One region of the Methylotenera sp. 1P/1 genome, then DNA from elsewhere that is predicted to be linked to it. Evidence: riboswitches for the same ligand, from Rfam matches in the RefSeq annotation. Region 1 holds a riboswitch; the other holds the start of a gene.
The links. Region 1 has a riboswitch for cobalamin ahead of A3Q3_RS0110160 (TonB-dependent receptor). Riboswitches for the same ligand answer to the same signal wherever they lie in the genome.
Positions count from the first base shown of each region.

Region 1 (7,667 bases):
AATGGCTTTGCGTAAAGAAGGGTCACTGATACGAATAAAACGCCAAGGCTGCATCAAACCCACGCTAGGCGCATGGTGGGCGGCTTGTAATAGCTTAGTCAGTAGTTCTGGCGCAATAGGCGTAGGCAAAAAATGCCGCATATCGCGTCGCTCCGCAATGGCTTTGTAAATAGCGGCTTGTTCGGCTTCGGTATAAGCGTGTCGATTAGTCATTTGAGCGATAAAAAAAGCCGCTTAATATGAGCGGCTTTTTGTACAAACATAGCGCATTACACTTTCGAAGTTTGAAGTGCTTTGATATTGCGAAAAGCCAAGACAGTAAGCCAAGCGATGGCAAAATACATCATCGAGAAGCCCACCCAGCTAGGCAGATATTCCCAACCATGTTGCATAGATTCGATCACACCGTTCGCTGGAAAGCGACCAGAGAATAGATAGTAGGTTTGTGTGGAAATCACAAAGGCAATAAAAGTGGTCACCAGGCTTACCAATACATAAGGCAGAAGGTTGAATGCGTCATTTTGTTTGGCTAACCATACACCACCCAACCACATCGCGCCATAGGCTGGAATCAATCCCCAATAGCCATTGGTCAAGCAAAAGCCTTGTGCTGGATCAAATGCGGCGGCACCAAAATCAATCACCGTTGCTAACGTAAAAAAAGCAGCAAACCACAGCAAGCGGCTAGATAACTTGCTGCCTAAATATATACCACCCAACAAAAACAGCGCTAAGCTTGCATCTGGCAGTGCAACACTAGTGAGCACGTGGCTACCGCGTGTAAGTAGCATAAAAAAGCTAATTGCCGCAGCAACTAACAGTTGGGTTTTAACGCTTAAAGCCGAGTTTTTTGACATAGTATCTCTTATTGCAAGTGCACATAGTGGTAAAAATCTAATCATACCACTATGTCACTTTAATCATAAATCCCTGGTTAAAAATCTGCCTTCATACCAATACGCCATGTACGCACAAAGTCTACTGGGTAGATAGAGTCATCAGCGACTTGTATGGAGTTTTCATGTTCAAACAGATTATTGATAGCCGTATATAGCTGAATATTTTTGAACTGGTAATTTAAAGCAATATTCGTTGACTCATAAGCACTCTGTCTTTGATCAAAATTATTTTCAAGATCATTAAACGCATAGGCACGTGAACGCCATGTGTGATTTAAGTTGAGATGTGCATTTGTGAAAAAATTCCAATTTAAATTCGCGACGACAGAATGCTTCGGCACACCTGGTAAGTCTTTGCCATTGTAGGCGCCAGCACCACGATCTTCACGATCAATTTTAGCGCGCGTGTAGTTATAAATAAGCGATGTACTCAATTGCTCATTAATCTGGAAATAGTCCTGAATCTCAAATCCATATTTGTGGGATCTATCAATGTTGGTATTCAAGAAGGTAGCAACATCGAGAAAAATCTCGTCATCTAGTTTGGTGTAGAACGTAGTCACTTTTAAACGATTTTTATCACTGATGTGATTGAGGCCTAGATTGAGGGTTCTGGTTTTAGCGGGCTCGATAAAACCATTAAAGCCAAATCCAAAACCGAATAAACGGTCAATGTCAGGCGCTTGATAGGCTTGGTTGTAATTGGTGAAAATGGATAAGCTTGAGTTAACTTTATAATTCACGCCAATATCCCAAGCATCAATATCCTGTTTTTCTTTGGCTGCTGCTGTGCCAAATGGGTTGATGACGGGTTTGAAATTGTAGCGCACACTTTCATCGCGCGCCCCCCCAGAGAGGGTCCAATCAGCTAACTTTACTTCACCTTGTATGTACACAGCTTCGTTTTTCTTGGTGGTTTTGTCAGAGGTTACACCAAAGAAATCACTAAAACGGTTACGCTCACCATCAAAGTTCTGATAACCGGTAATCAGGCTAAAGCTGTCTGTCTGATAGCGTAAGCTGATGTCGTTGCTCTTGTAGATGGAGTTTGCAGTAGAGGGGGTGGCAGAAATAAACTCTGAGAACTTGTCCTCGTTATAGTGCACTGCACGCAATTGCAGGTTTTTAAGAATGTCCCACTCAGCACCCAATTGCCATTGGTCGGTATCGAATGATTGATGATTGTAAGTGCCGTTAGCTTGCTTAGGGTCATCTTTAAATTGTGCTTTCGTCATTGGGTTCACATAACGAATATCATTGCGTGAGCTGGTACCCTCCGCAAAGAAGCGTAAAAAATCGGTAGGCTTAATCTTGAGTTTGGCGTTTTGACTGTTACTTGTGAATTGATCTTTATGGCCAGAGGCGTCTTTTTTGCTAAAACCGTCATAGCTGTCATGGGCTAGGTTAGCTGATAAATCAATGTACTGCTCTGAAATGCCTGCTGAAATAGCATGGTTTTTTTGTCCAAAGTTACCTAAAGAGGTATTCACGGTTACCCCAGACTTAGCTTTAGTGTAGATTTGTATCGCACCAGCAGTTGCTCCATCGCCATAAATAACAGAGCCGCTGCCTTTGCTGATTTCAATACGCTCAATATTACTTAATGGAATGCCTGCTAATAAAGCAGGTTGTAGATCGATATTGTTTAATCGCTGGCCGTCCACTGTGATGACCACATTTTGATAGCCATTCTCATTGCCAAAGCCACGCATGTTAATCGCGGGTGTTGCACGGTTGCCAATGTTAGGTGACACATTTAAGGATGTTTGTTGTGTCAGATAATCGTATAACGTAGGTGCGCCAGATGTCTCAATTTGTTTTGCAGTATGGATTTCTGAAGCATAAGTGGTTTCAGATTCTTTGCGCTCAAAGCGGTTGGCTTTAACCGTAATCTCGTCTAAGTCGATATTTTCTGCCGAAAAAGCAGTATTGCTGAAAGCCAGTCCAATCAGACTGGCAATAATAGTTTTGTTCATTCTCTTTTCCCTGATGTACACGCGTCCCCGCATGCAAGATGCATTGTATGAATGGGAATACATTGAGATGAACAGACCGCAACGGGGGCAATAACGCATGGCACTCGTTTTGATGTACCGTCACCCCGCGGCATTTCCAAACTTTGCCCATGATTGAGCGTATGTTGTGTAGGCCGGTCTCCGGGCTTGTGACAATCTGATTTACGCCTTCCCAAGCGAATGTAGCTCAGTGGCATGTGGTAAATCTCAAATCACTTACCGTTGCGGGGGCAGCACAGGAATAATTGCGTAAAACACAATGCACCTGTTTCCCAGTTTCACCGGATTGCAGAAATGCAATGCCAGCACCTAACAACAGGCGTTATTATAGCGAAGTAACCGCTGACTTAAAAATTTTTATACAACAGAAATTTTGAAACATGCTAATTCACTTTGAATAGTGAACGTTAGCTATTGACGCTAATGAATTTTTTCAATTATAGTGGGCGCATGGAGATTGATTTAAAAAGTTTAGAAGACAAAGTGAGTAAACTCATCGGCGTTTGTGCAACGTTGCGCGATGAGAATCAGCAATTGCGATCTGAACTGACCAAAGCGGCGCAAGACTCTGCACGTCTTAAAAGCAATATGCTGCAAGCCAGTGACCAGTTGGAAACTTTACTTGGCACTTTGCCGGCTGAGGGGCAATCTTAATGGCTTCAAAACCAATTGATATTGAGATTCTGGGTCGTGAGTTCACAGTATCTTGCACAGACGATGAGCGTCAGGGCTTGCTGGAAGCGGTGGATTACTTAGACCATAAAATGCGCGAAATTCGCGATGCGGGAAAGATTGTGGGCGTGGAACGAATTGCTATTATGGCAGCTCTGAACATTTCTCATGAGTTGCTGAATACTAAATCTGGTGGAGTTGACGTGGGTGATATTAAGCGTAGGATGTTTACTATGCAAAACCAGATTGATGAGGCGATTTCTTTGCAAAATAAGCTGTTGTAGCCAAATCACTTCATTTCAACGTCACAAATACGTTTTAACATCCTAAAACATAATCTTTTGGCGTAACGTTTTCTTTGGTGTTGCCTGAGTCTAAATTCCTTGAACTAGTCTTTGTTATAGGTTTCGGCTATTCGGGTGCGGTGTGATCGCTCTAAATTGGGTCTGCTTTTAAGTAGCCCTTGGTGAGTGAACCTAAAGCGCTTTAGGCTGTTACCACCTGAACTTTTTTGGTTCAGGATTAACGGCTCAGGTAACACCAAAGAGAATTAACCTTGTTGAAGTCTCGCTGACACTGCGTTACTTTCGTTCCTCGTACTTAGTGTATTGCGTTCGCTCAAGTGCCTTGTTTTAGATTCGCTTGAACAAGGTTGCTCAAATGCCTCGTCTCAATTGATGTTATGCAAAGCACCACTCAAACACCTTAAATTTTGATGTGTAAATTCAAAACTTTCTGAATTTGTTTTTATCTTTATCTCAGTGCGTGATATTTCAAATCCGCCAGACTCACAATGTCTAGGCATCTTTCGTGACAAGCTTCCAACACCACAGGCGGGGCGAAGCCTGCTTCTGAAGCTTCCAGCCAACGTGCAGCACACACACACCAGCGATCTCCGGCTTTGAGTCCGGTAAATCCAAACTCTAATCTTGGGGTGGAAAGATCATTGCCTTTGGAGAACGAAAATGCCAAGAACTCATCTGTCATTTGTGCGCATACGGTGTGACTGCCATTGTCTTCCGGGCCGGTTTCACAACAACCAGTACGTGTAAATCCGGTCATCGGGCTGGTGCTACACGTTTGTAGTGGTGTGCCAAGTACATTTTTTGCCATTGCTATTCCATTTAAAACTAAGTCCATCGTATGATACGAGAAAATGATTAGACGAGATATAGAGATGCGTTATTGGTTAATGAAGTCTGAGCCGGGGGATGTTTCAATTGATGATTTGGCGGCCAGACCGAATCAAACGGTAGATTGGTATGGTGTGCGCAATTATCAGGCACGTAATTTTATGCGCGATCAGATGCAAGTGGGTGATGGGGTGTTGTTCTATCATTCTAATTGCGAGGAGCCCGGCGTGGCTGGTATCTGTGAGGTCAGTTCATTGGCGTACCCGGATCGCCTACAATTTGTGCAAGGTCATAAGTACTTTGACCCGAAAGCCACGCAGGAAACACCGCGCTGGTTTAATGTCGATGTAAAACTAGTACGTAAAACACGCTTGCTCAGCCTAAAGGAGATGCGGGAAACGCCGGCATTAGAGGGTCTACGCATTTTGCAGCGCGGTAATCGGTTGTCCATCACGCCAGTAGATCCCAAAGATTGGGCGTATATTCTGGAGTTATTAAAGTAGGGCACGATGCATTATTTAAACTAAGTTACAACATTACAGGGGTAGCGCATGTCAGATTTATACGGACCGCAACATCGGGCATTGCAGGCGGATTTCGATACCACGGCTTTGGCCGATGCAGTCAATAGCATTATTGTCGTGCCAGAGGTATTGCCGGAACATCAGGCGTTTATTGAAAGCCGTGATATGTTCTTTCTGACCACCATTGATCATCGTGGTTTCCCAACTTGCTCTTATAAAGGCGGCAATCCGGGAATTGTAAAAGTGGTGGACAGTAAGACCTTGGCTTTCCCCAGTTATGATGGCAATGGCATGTTTTTATCGATGGGCAACATGACACAAAACCATAAAGTCGGCATGCTATTTATCGATTTTGAAACGCCGCATCGCGTGCGCGTGCATGGTACTGCCAGCGTGCATAAGCAGGATCCACTGCTGGTGGAATACCACGAAGCACAGTTGATTGTGCGAGTGACAATAGAAGAGATGTTTATCAATTGTCCGCGTTATATTCACCGCTATACTCGTCAGCAAGCCAGTCAATACGTGCCGCAAACCCACTGTGAAACGCCCATCGCGCAGTGGAAGCGCATTGAACCGTTGCAACCGGTATTGGATGCAGATACCCAAGCCAAAGCGGCGCAACAAGGCTTAATCTCGCCGGAGCAGTACGGTGAGTTGGTGCAGCAAGGTAAGGGCTAACTTGAAAGCATGTAATAAAAAAGGCGCATGAAGCGCCTTTTTTGTTTAGCTAAACGAAATTACTTTTTAGTATCTAAGCTACCCATGGCTTTCGGATAAGTGACCAAACCCCAAGGCATATTTTTCACTTCTATTTGCTTGGTGACTTCAAGCTTCTCTGCATCAATGACAAATAGAGCATCTGACTTACCGCACGCTAACAGAATTTGTTTGTCATCCGGCGTAAAGCTAAAGTGCCAGCAACGATTGCCGGTTGGAATGTCTTTGATTTTTTCAAAGGTTTTAGCATCAAATACTTGTAGGGCTTTTTCTTTATTGGTGGCCACAAAAATGCGGTCGCCAGCATGGTTGAATGCAATGCCGTAAGGCGTTTGACCAGTATCAACCGTACGCAACACGTTGTAGTCTTTATCCAGTACTAAGAACTTATTGCCGAACTCCAATGTGGCCACATAGGTATTGCCATCGGGCGAAACTTTGATGCCGCGTGGACGGTCGCCATACTCGTGCGTGTGAATGGTTTTTACCAATTTACCATCTTCAATATTGTGGACAGTAATGGTGTTGTCTGCTTCATTGGTAATGACCAATTGTTTACCATCAGCGGAGAATTCGATGCCTTCGGTTTCTGGGCCGCCGGTGATTTCACGTACTTTCTCACCTTTGATTAAATCCACTACCGCAATTTTGGCTGGGATTTTTTCTTCGTCATCGTCATCATCTTCTTCCTCTGCTTTTTTTGCACCGGGTGCTGGTGGTGGTCCACCTTTTGCACTTGGCTCAGAAGAAACATAAGCAAAATCACCTTTTATCCGTACGAACTCAGGATTTTTACCCACGGGGATTTGTTTTAACACTTCACCTGTGACTGTATCGATGACCGAGATACTCGCATTGCCACGGGTTGCAACAATCAGCTTTTTGCCATCATCTGTTACGCCTAGCCCACGTGGGCCTTCTGCTTTCACATCGAATTGTTTTACTACGGACATTGCGGTTAAATCAATCACGCTGACGCCAGCATCTTGGCTGGTTACATAGGCCAAGTTAGTGCTGCTAATGGTGGTGGCGTCAGGGACGATAGGCTTTGCAGTTTCAGCTGGAATGGTTTCCGGGATGTTCTCTTGCTTGTCACAGGCGCTTAATCCGATTAACAATGCCATCATTAATACGTGCGTGCCTGTTGGCAATCGCGCAGAAGATAATTTCATTCATATTCTCCAAAGTTGTTGTTATGCATCCTTATAGTTAAGGATTGCTTATTTTTGATTTAGTTTACTATTCAAGCAAAAAACATACTGGCTTGATATACGTAAAATAATGAATTAAATCATGTGGTTAAAATATGGGCTGGTTGAAGTGGCTCAAATCAGCCTAAATATGGTTGATTTGAGCCACTGGTGTTGGTTCAACCGTCAATCATTAACCTAAAAATAATCGATATGCTGGATTCTGCGATTCATCCCAATACGGGTAGCCCAATTGCTTAAGGAATGTATCGAATGCAGTTTTTTCCTCTGGCGGCACTTGCATGCCAACCAGTACGCGACCAAAGTCTGCACCATGGTTACGGTAATGGAACAAGCTAATATTCCAGTTATGCCCCATGGACTCTAAGAAATTCATCAGCGCGCCCGGTTTTTCCGGAAACTCAAAACGGTACACTACTTCGTTAGTGGCTTGTGGTGCATGGCCGCCCACCAAATGGCGTAAATGCAGTTTGGCAACCTCGTTATGAGTCAG
Region 1 covers NZ_ARWC01000001.1:2,119,803-2,127,469, forward strand. The annotation lists gene bluB (5,6-dimethylbenzimidazole synthase) at 1-213, opposite strand, end outside; gene A3Q3_RS0110155 (hypothetical protein) at 270-857, opposite strand; gene A3Q3_RS0110160 (TonB-dependent receptor) at 935-2,875, opposite strand; cobalamin riboswitch at 3,029-3,242, opposite strand; gene A3Q3_RS0110165 (hypothetical protein) at 3,338-3,568, shown strand; gene A3Q3_RS0110170 (cell division protein ZapA) at 3,568-3,870, shown strand; gene A3Q3_RS0110175 (DUF2237 family protein) at 4,340-4,699, opposite strand; gene A3Q3_RS0110180 (EVE domain-containing protein) at 4,764-5,222, shown strand; gene A3Q3_RS0110185 (pyridoxamine 5'-phosphate oxidase family protein) at 5,271-5,924, shown strand; gene A3Q3_RS0110190 (glutaminyl-peptide cyclotransferase) at 5,984-7,135, opposite strand; gene ilvA (threonine ammonia-lyase, biosynthetic) at 7,347-7,667, opposite strand, start outside.

Region 2 (7,667 bases), 510 kb from region 1:
CGTGATAACACACGGCTTCCATGGTGCGATCCGCAAACTCTACTGCCGCTTGTGATGCATAAGGAATACGCATGGCATGCAGTGCATTTTGGAAACCCATAATGCCCATGCCCACCGGGCGATGACGATAGTTAGAATTGCGCGCTTTGCCTACGGCGTAGAAGTTAATATCCACCACGTTGTCTAACATGCGCATCGCTACTTTAGTGGTCGCAGCCAATTTGGCTTGGTCAATAATCAGCGCATCACCCTCTTGCGTGAGATGTTGCAATAGATTGACCGAACCCAAGTTACACACGGCAATTTCCGTATCCGATGTGTTAAGTGTGATTTCGGTACAAAGATTGGAGCTATGCACTACGCCCACGTGTTGCTGTGGTGAGCGAATATTGCATGGGTCTTTAAATGTGATCCAAGGATGGCCTGTTTCAAACAACATCGACAGCATCTTGCGCCACATTTGCAAGGCCGGCACGCGCTTGAATAATTTGATTTCACCGTTATCGGCTTTACGCTCATATTCGGTGTAAGCCGCAGCAAACTTTTTGCCGTATAGATCATGCAAATCAGGCACATCAGAAGGTGAGAACAATGTCCATTCGCCATTTTCAGTCACGCGTTGCATGAACAAATCCGGAATCCAATGCGCGGTATTCATGTCGTGCGTACGACGACGGTCATCCCCAGTGTTTTTGCGTAAATCTAGAAACTCTTCAATGTCCAGATGCCAAGTTTCCAAGTAACCGCACACTGCACCCTTGCGCTTGCCGCCTTGATTGACAGCGACTGCGGTATCGTTCACGACTTTTAAGAATGGAATCACACCTTGGCTCTTGCCATTGGTGCCCTTAATGCGCGCACCTAGTGCACGTACTGGCGTCCAATCGTTACCCAAACCACCCGCATATTTTTGTAGCAAGGCGTTTTCTTTAATGCCTTGGTAGATGCCTTCTAAGTCATCGCTCACCGTCGTCAAATAGCAGGAAGATAATTGTGAGTGCAATGTACCGCTGTTAAATAGCGTAGGTGTCGAGCTCATAAAGTCAAAACTGGAGAGCAAGTGGTAAAACTCAATCGCGCGTTCTTCGCGATCAATTTCATTAATGGCCAAGCCCATGGCCACACGCATAAAGAAAATCTGTGGCAATTCAATACGGCGCTCTTCAACATGTAAGAAATAGCGGTCGTACAAGGTTTGCAAACCTAAGTAACCAAATTGAAAATCACGGTCATGTGTTAATTCTGCACCTAGTTTTTCCAGATCAAACTGGCCTAAACGCGGGTCTAGTAAATCGGCTTCAATACCAATCTTGATATAGCGTGGAAAATAAGCAGCGTAAGCAGTGGCCATTTCGGTATGCGATACCGCACCACCTAGCACTTCCGCACGCACCAAATCCAACTGCAGGCGCGCGGTCACATAGTTATAGGCAGGCTCAGTTTCAATCAGGCTACGTGCAGAAAGAATCAGCGCTTTACGCACCTCGTTAAACCCAATGCCATCGTATAAATCGCGTACGGCTTGCTCAACCACCACGCTCGGTTTCACTGTGCTGCCCAAACCCACACACGCCTCTTCCACCATGTTATTTAGCATGGTCATATTGAGCGGTTTAAGCTTGCCGTCGATATTGATATTGATGTGATGCGCTTGTTGCTCTGGGGCATTGGCTTTCTCGGCAGCACGTTCGGCATTGCGCTTTTCGCGATACAGCACATAAGCGCGTGCGACATCGTGGTTACCATTGCGCATCAAGGCCAGCTCTACTTGGTCTTGAATATCTTCGATATGCACTGCCCCACCTGCTGGCATACGGCGCAACAATGCGGTATTTACCAATTGGCTGAGTGTAGCCACTTGATCACGCACACGTTGCGAAGCCACACTTTGATTGCCCTCTACCGCTAAAAACGCTTTGGTAATGGCAATGGCAATTTTGTCGAGTTGGTAGGCCACCACTGCGCCATTACGGCGGATGACTTGTAAAGTCGGATGTTGGCCAGATTGTGATGTTTCTACTGTTGATGTTCTTACATCATCCATGGATAGCTCCCTTAAAAAAGGGGCAGGTATGCCTTTGATGTGCTCACATTTTGTTTAAACAGTAAGCTTCAAAAAAGACCAGCTGGCAGAGTGTTTGTGCAAAGTGCAACACTCTATCTGCCGAGGACACCCCGCCTCAAACGTTATCAAAAATATTCACGCAATCAAGGTGAAAATACTGACGGCAGGTCTCCTGGCTCTTAGGTCTTCATTGTTTTTAGGCCTTCCCACATCAAACAATGCAGTGGCAGCTAATCAAAACAACTCGCTAATTACAGTTGCGGGGGCAGCTTTGGCTTGAGGTTAGACATTACATGTTAACCCGTACCGAATTCCCTTTTATTTCAACGTTTGATAAAAAGTTGAAAACCGTAGTGACGTTAATGTAACCCAATATAATGTGGTTTATCAATACAAAAAACACAATATATTGAATATATTTATCTAAAATTGATTATCGCTTTGATTTTATTCAAGTTTTAAATTAGCTTTAAATTAATTTAAAATTAAAAAAACCTCATGTCTCCATGAGGTTTTTATGTGGCCTAACGCACACGACCTTATGCGCTAGATTTCACTCAATTGGACTAAGCAGTTGTCAAAGAAGTCCGCAGATTTTTTGCAACCTGCACCATGTGTGCTAACGCCTCCATCGTTTCTGGCCACCCACGCGTTTTCAGGCCGCAATCCGGGTTGATCCATAAACGATCGGCTGGAATCACTTCCAACGCACGCTGCATCAGCTTTTCCATTGAGGCTACCGTAGGCACGCGTGGCGAGTGAATATCATACACACCAGGGCCAATCTCATTCGGGTAGGCAAATGCGCCAAAGCCATCTAATAGCTCCATTGCTGAGCGTGAAGTTTCAATGGTAATCACATCCGCATCCATGGCCGCAATAGCTGGCAAAATATCATTAAACTCTGCGTAGCACATGTGTGTGTGAATCTGTGTCGTATCTTCTGCCACACTGGCAGATAACTTAAATGCACGCACTGCCCAATTTAAGTAATGCTCCCACGCGGCTTTTTGTAGCGGCAAGCCTTCACGCAACGCTGGCTCATCAATTTGAATAATGGCAATCCCCGCTTGTTGTAAATCGGCCACTTCATCGCGGATGGCTAGCGCTAATTGCAGTGCAGTCAAATAACGTGGCTGATCGTCACGTACAAACGACCACTGCAACATCGTCACCGGACCAGTCAACATGCCCTTCACCGGTTTGGCTGAGAGCGATTGTGCATAACGCGCATATTCCACGGTCATGGGGGTTGGTCGATACACATCGCCATAAATCACTGGCGGTTTTACGCAACGTGAGCCATAGCTCTGCACCCAACCATACTGAGTAAAGGCATACCCTGCCAATTGCTCACCAAAATACTCCACCATATCGTTACGCTCGGCTTCGCCGTGTACCAGCACATCCAGCTCCAGTGCTTCCTGCTGACGAACCGCATACTCAATGTGCTCCAGCATTTTGGCGTGATAATGCGTTTGTGGCAGCGTGCCTTTTTTAAAAGCTGCACGGGCGGCACGGATATCTGCAGTCTGCGGGAAAGAACCAATGGTAGTGGTAGGCAGTAGCGGCAATTGCAAGCGTGTTTTTTGCATAGCTTGGCGCGTTGTAAACGTACTGGCGCGGTTTTCATTGACAGTATCAATGTTGGCAATCCTAGCTTGCACCGTTTGATCATGCACGCGGGTAGATGCTTTGCGGCTAGCAATCGCCTGCCGTGATTGTGCAAGTGCCTCAGCCACTGGGGCATCCCCTTGATTAATCGCCTGCGCCAAAATATGAAGCTCATCTAACTTTTCATCGGCAAATGCTAACCAAGACTTAAGCTCCTTGTCTAACTGCTGCTCATGTCTAAGTGTGACTGGTGTGTGCAACAGTGAGCAGCTTGGTGCGATCCACAGACGTTCTTTTAAACGCTCGGCGGGCACTGCCAAGAGCGCGAGCGTTTTGTCCAAATCGTTACGCCAAATATTGCGGCCATCAATCACCCCGACAGAAAGCACCCAGTAGGCAGGCAATGCGTTCACCCATGGCAGTAATTGTTCTGGCGCACGCACTGCATCAATATGCAAACCATCCACTGGTAAATCAGTAATCACACTTTGGTAGCGCGTGATGTTGGCAAAGTAAGTCGTTAGCAATAGTTTAGGGCGCTGCGTTCTTAACCAAGCATAAGCACGCTGAAACGCTTTTAACCATTGATCATCTAAATCCAGCGCAAAAATGGGCTCGTCAATTTGCACCCACTCAATCTTTCTAATGTGTAGCTCTTGCAGCAAATGCGCGTATTGCTGGGCTAGCCCATCTAACAAATCCAGCGCATGGATGCCTTTAGCTTTGCTTAAATACAAAAAGCTGACCGGCCCCAACAACACAGGCTTTACGTTGGCATTTAACTTTTGCGCTTCGTCTAGTTGGGTTAAGAAGTCATGTGCATTTACCGAAAACTGTGTTTCCGCATTCAGCTCAGGTACGATGTAATGATAGTTGGTATCAAACCACTTGGTCATTTCCATGGCGGGTTGCTCAATATTGCCACGCGCTAATGCAAAATATGCAGTCTCCGGCGGTGCATTTTTTTCACCAAACGGTGGCTTGGCAAAGCGCTTAGGCGTTGCACCAAACAACACAGCGTGGTCTAGCACATGGTCGTATAAAGAAAAATCATTGCTACTGATATACGTGAGCTCTGCTGCCTGCTGTTTTTGCCAATGGTTGGCACGCAATTGTGCTGCTGTGTTTTGTAAATCCGATGCAGTCGTTTCACCACGCCAGAACGACTCTAACGCAAACTTAAGCTCACGTTGTTCACCCACACGCGGGTACCCTAAAATATGTGTTTGTGCCATGTGCTGCCCTTCGCTTTTGAAAAAGCGTTATTGTTGATGACACAACTTTATTAATAAAGCGAAAGTTTTTATGGTAAATTTGAATTTAATTCATACCTGATATTTAAACTACTCAAATGCTAGAAATTCGCCACCTAAAATCGCTCAAAGCCATTGCGGAAACCAACAAACTTGGCTTGGCCGCTCAACGTGTGTTTTTAACGCAGTCTGCGCTGTCGCATCAAATCAAAGCGTTAGAACAGCATTACGATATTGTGCTGTTCAAACGCATGCCGCAGGGCTTAACGTTTACCAAGGCCGGCGAACGTTTACTGGCGTTGGCGCATGAGCTATTGCCCGCCATTGAAAAAGCAGAGCGCGATTTGGTGCGCTTAAAAAGCAATCAGTCTGGAGAACTGCGGATTGTGCTGGAATGCCACACTTGCTTTGATTGGCTCACCCCAGTGATGGACAACTTTAGACGCGCTTGGCCCGAGGTGGAAATTGATCTAGTGGCCGGTTTTCACAGTGACCCTTGGCAACTCATTGATGAAGGCAAAGCCGATATTGTGATTGGCGGTTTACCGCAAAAGAATACGCACTTACCTTACCTGCCTTTATTCAAATTTGAAATCATGGCAGTGTTGCCAAATGACCATCGGCTTGCCAAAAAAACCAAGTTAGAGGCCAAAGATTTTGAAGGCGAAACGCTGATTACCTATCCGGTAGCCGATACTAGAATAGACGTGATTCAGCAAGTACTAGCACCTGCCGATATTCAGTATCACCGCCGCACTGCAGAATTAACCATCGCGATTATGCAACTGGTTGCCAGTCGGCGCGGAGTGGCTGCGCTGCCCAACTGGGGCATTCGTAGTTACGTGGATCATGACTATGTGATGGCCAAGTCCATCGGCAAGCAAGGTTTGTGGTCAAACTTATATCTGATTGCGTCACAAGAAACCATTACCAAGCAATATGTGATTGATTTAAATGAAATTATCAGAAATACCTGCCTAACTCAACTGGATGCGATTCAACTCATATAATCCAAGCCATCAGGTTAAATTGAAGTTAAGATGCGATAGTACTTTTAATTAAAGTATTGTGTTCGCTATGCCGTAAATACAATCAAAGCATGTTGCATAATGTATTTCGCGCTAATTGACGATGGATAACCTATGGCTTACGTATTAAGAAATGATCAAGGCAATATCATTGCCGCCAGTAGCACTGTTCAGGTGGAGACAAATTGGCAATTTCTGGAAAACAAACATCCGGACTATATTGCGTTTATTGAGGCAGAACTCAAACAGCATGCGGCGTTCCGCGAAAGTGATATTCAACTTGCCCGCGTACTAGAGGATTTGATTGAGATTTTGATTGAGCGCAATCTCATACAATTTACTGATTTCCCATCTGCTGCGCAAAAACGCTTGAATGACCGTCAATCCATGCGCTCAAAAAATCGGCTGTCTATGATTGTGGAAGACGAGGACGAGATGACGCTGCCCTTGCCTATGCACTTTTAAGCCATTACGGCGTTGGCATAGTTTGTTTAAAACTGGGGCGCTTAATCAACACATTGTAGTGTTTGGCTAAGTTAGGGAATTTATCTTGCCAGGTTTTCCCTTCCCAGCGCAATTGCTTAAAGCGCAAATCAAAGTAAGCCAAGCTACAGCCCAACGCGATATCCGCTAAGCTAAACGTTTCGTTCACGCACCATTTCTTTTTTAACAAATCCGCATCTAGCACGGCAAGCCCTTGCATCACTTTACTCATTTGCTTATCGATTTGCGTCTGCGATTGTTGCACCTCTGGCTTGCGCTGTTCCATCACAACTGCTACCGCTGCATCACACACACCATCAGCCAGCGCTTCCCAGCGGCGCACTTTGATTTTGGCAAGATGATCGTGCGGGATGAGTTGTGCCAAGGGTGTGCGGTGATCCAGATATTCCACAATCACGCGTGAGTCGTACAAAGCCTCACCATCATCCAACACCAGCACCGGCACTTTACCCAACGGGTTATGCTGACGCACTGGGCAATCCGGATCAGACAGCACCACCTCGTTCAACGCAATATCCACATGTTTTTCGAGCGCAACGATACGCACTTTACGTGCATACGGGCTATTGACGGTATAAAGAAGTTGCATAAAAGTGATGAATAAATGTAAAGAATGCCCATTATAATAGAATTATGACGACACCGCTTTTTACACAACAGTTTCCCCCGTATTCACCAGAATTTTTACAATTAGTGCATGCACAAGTCACGCTAGCGCTGCAAGAAGACATCGGCACAGGAGACTTAACCGCATCGCTCATTCCTGAGCATCAACAAGCACAAGCCTCCATTATTGCTAGAGAGTCAGCTGTCGTGTGCGGGCAAGATTGGTTGAATGCCTGCTTTCATCAGCTAGACCCGCAAGCCAAGATTGTGTGGCATGTTAAAGAAGGCGAAACGGTGCCTCCTAATCAACTGTTATGCGAAATTTCAGGACAAGCACGCGCACTGCTCACTGCTGAACGTACTGCGCTGAATTTTCTGCAAACGCTGAGTGCCACAGCGACGGCTACGCGGCAATACGTGGATGAAATTCAAGGCTTATCCACCGCAGTACTGGACACGCGCAAAACTATTCCCGGATTACGCTTGGCGCAAAAATATGCAGTGACCGTTGGCGGCGGACTGAATCAACGCTTGGCTTTGTACGATGGCATTTTGATTAAAGAAAACCATATTGCTACGGCGGGCAGCATTAGTGCC
Region 2 covers NZ_ARWC01000001.1:2,627,604-2,635,270, reverse strand. The annotation lists gene A3Q3_RS0112800 (ribonucleoside-diphosphate reductase subunit alpha) at 1-2,044, opposite strand, end outside; cobalamin riboswitch at 2,210-2,433, opposite strand; gene metE (5-methyltetrahydropteroyltriglutamate--homocysteine S-methyltransferase) at 2,632-4,914, opposite strand; gene A3Q3_RS0112790 (LysR family transcriptional regulator) at 5,031-5,942, shown strand; gene A3Q3_RS0112785 (hypothetical protein) at 6,075-6,425, shown strand; gene A3Q3_RS0112780 (glutathione S-transferase family protein) at 6,430-7,053, opposite strand; gene nadC (carboxylating nicotinate-nucleotide diphosphorylase) at 7,098-7,667, shown strand, end outside.
Region 2: it holds a riboswitch for cobalamin, as region 1 does, so the genes downstream of both, A3Q3_RS0112800 (ribonucleoside-diphosphate reductase subunit alpha) here and A3Q3_RS0110160 (TonB-dependent receptor) in region 1, are expected to answer to the same signal.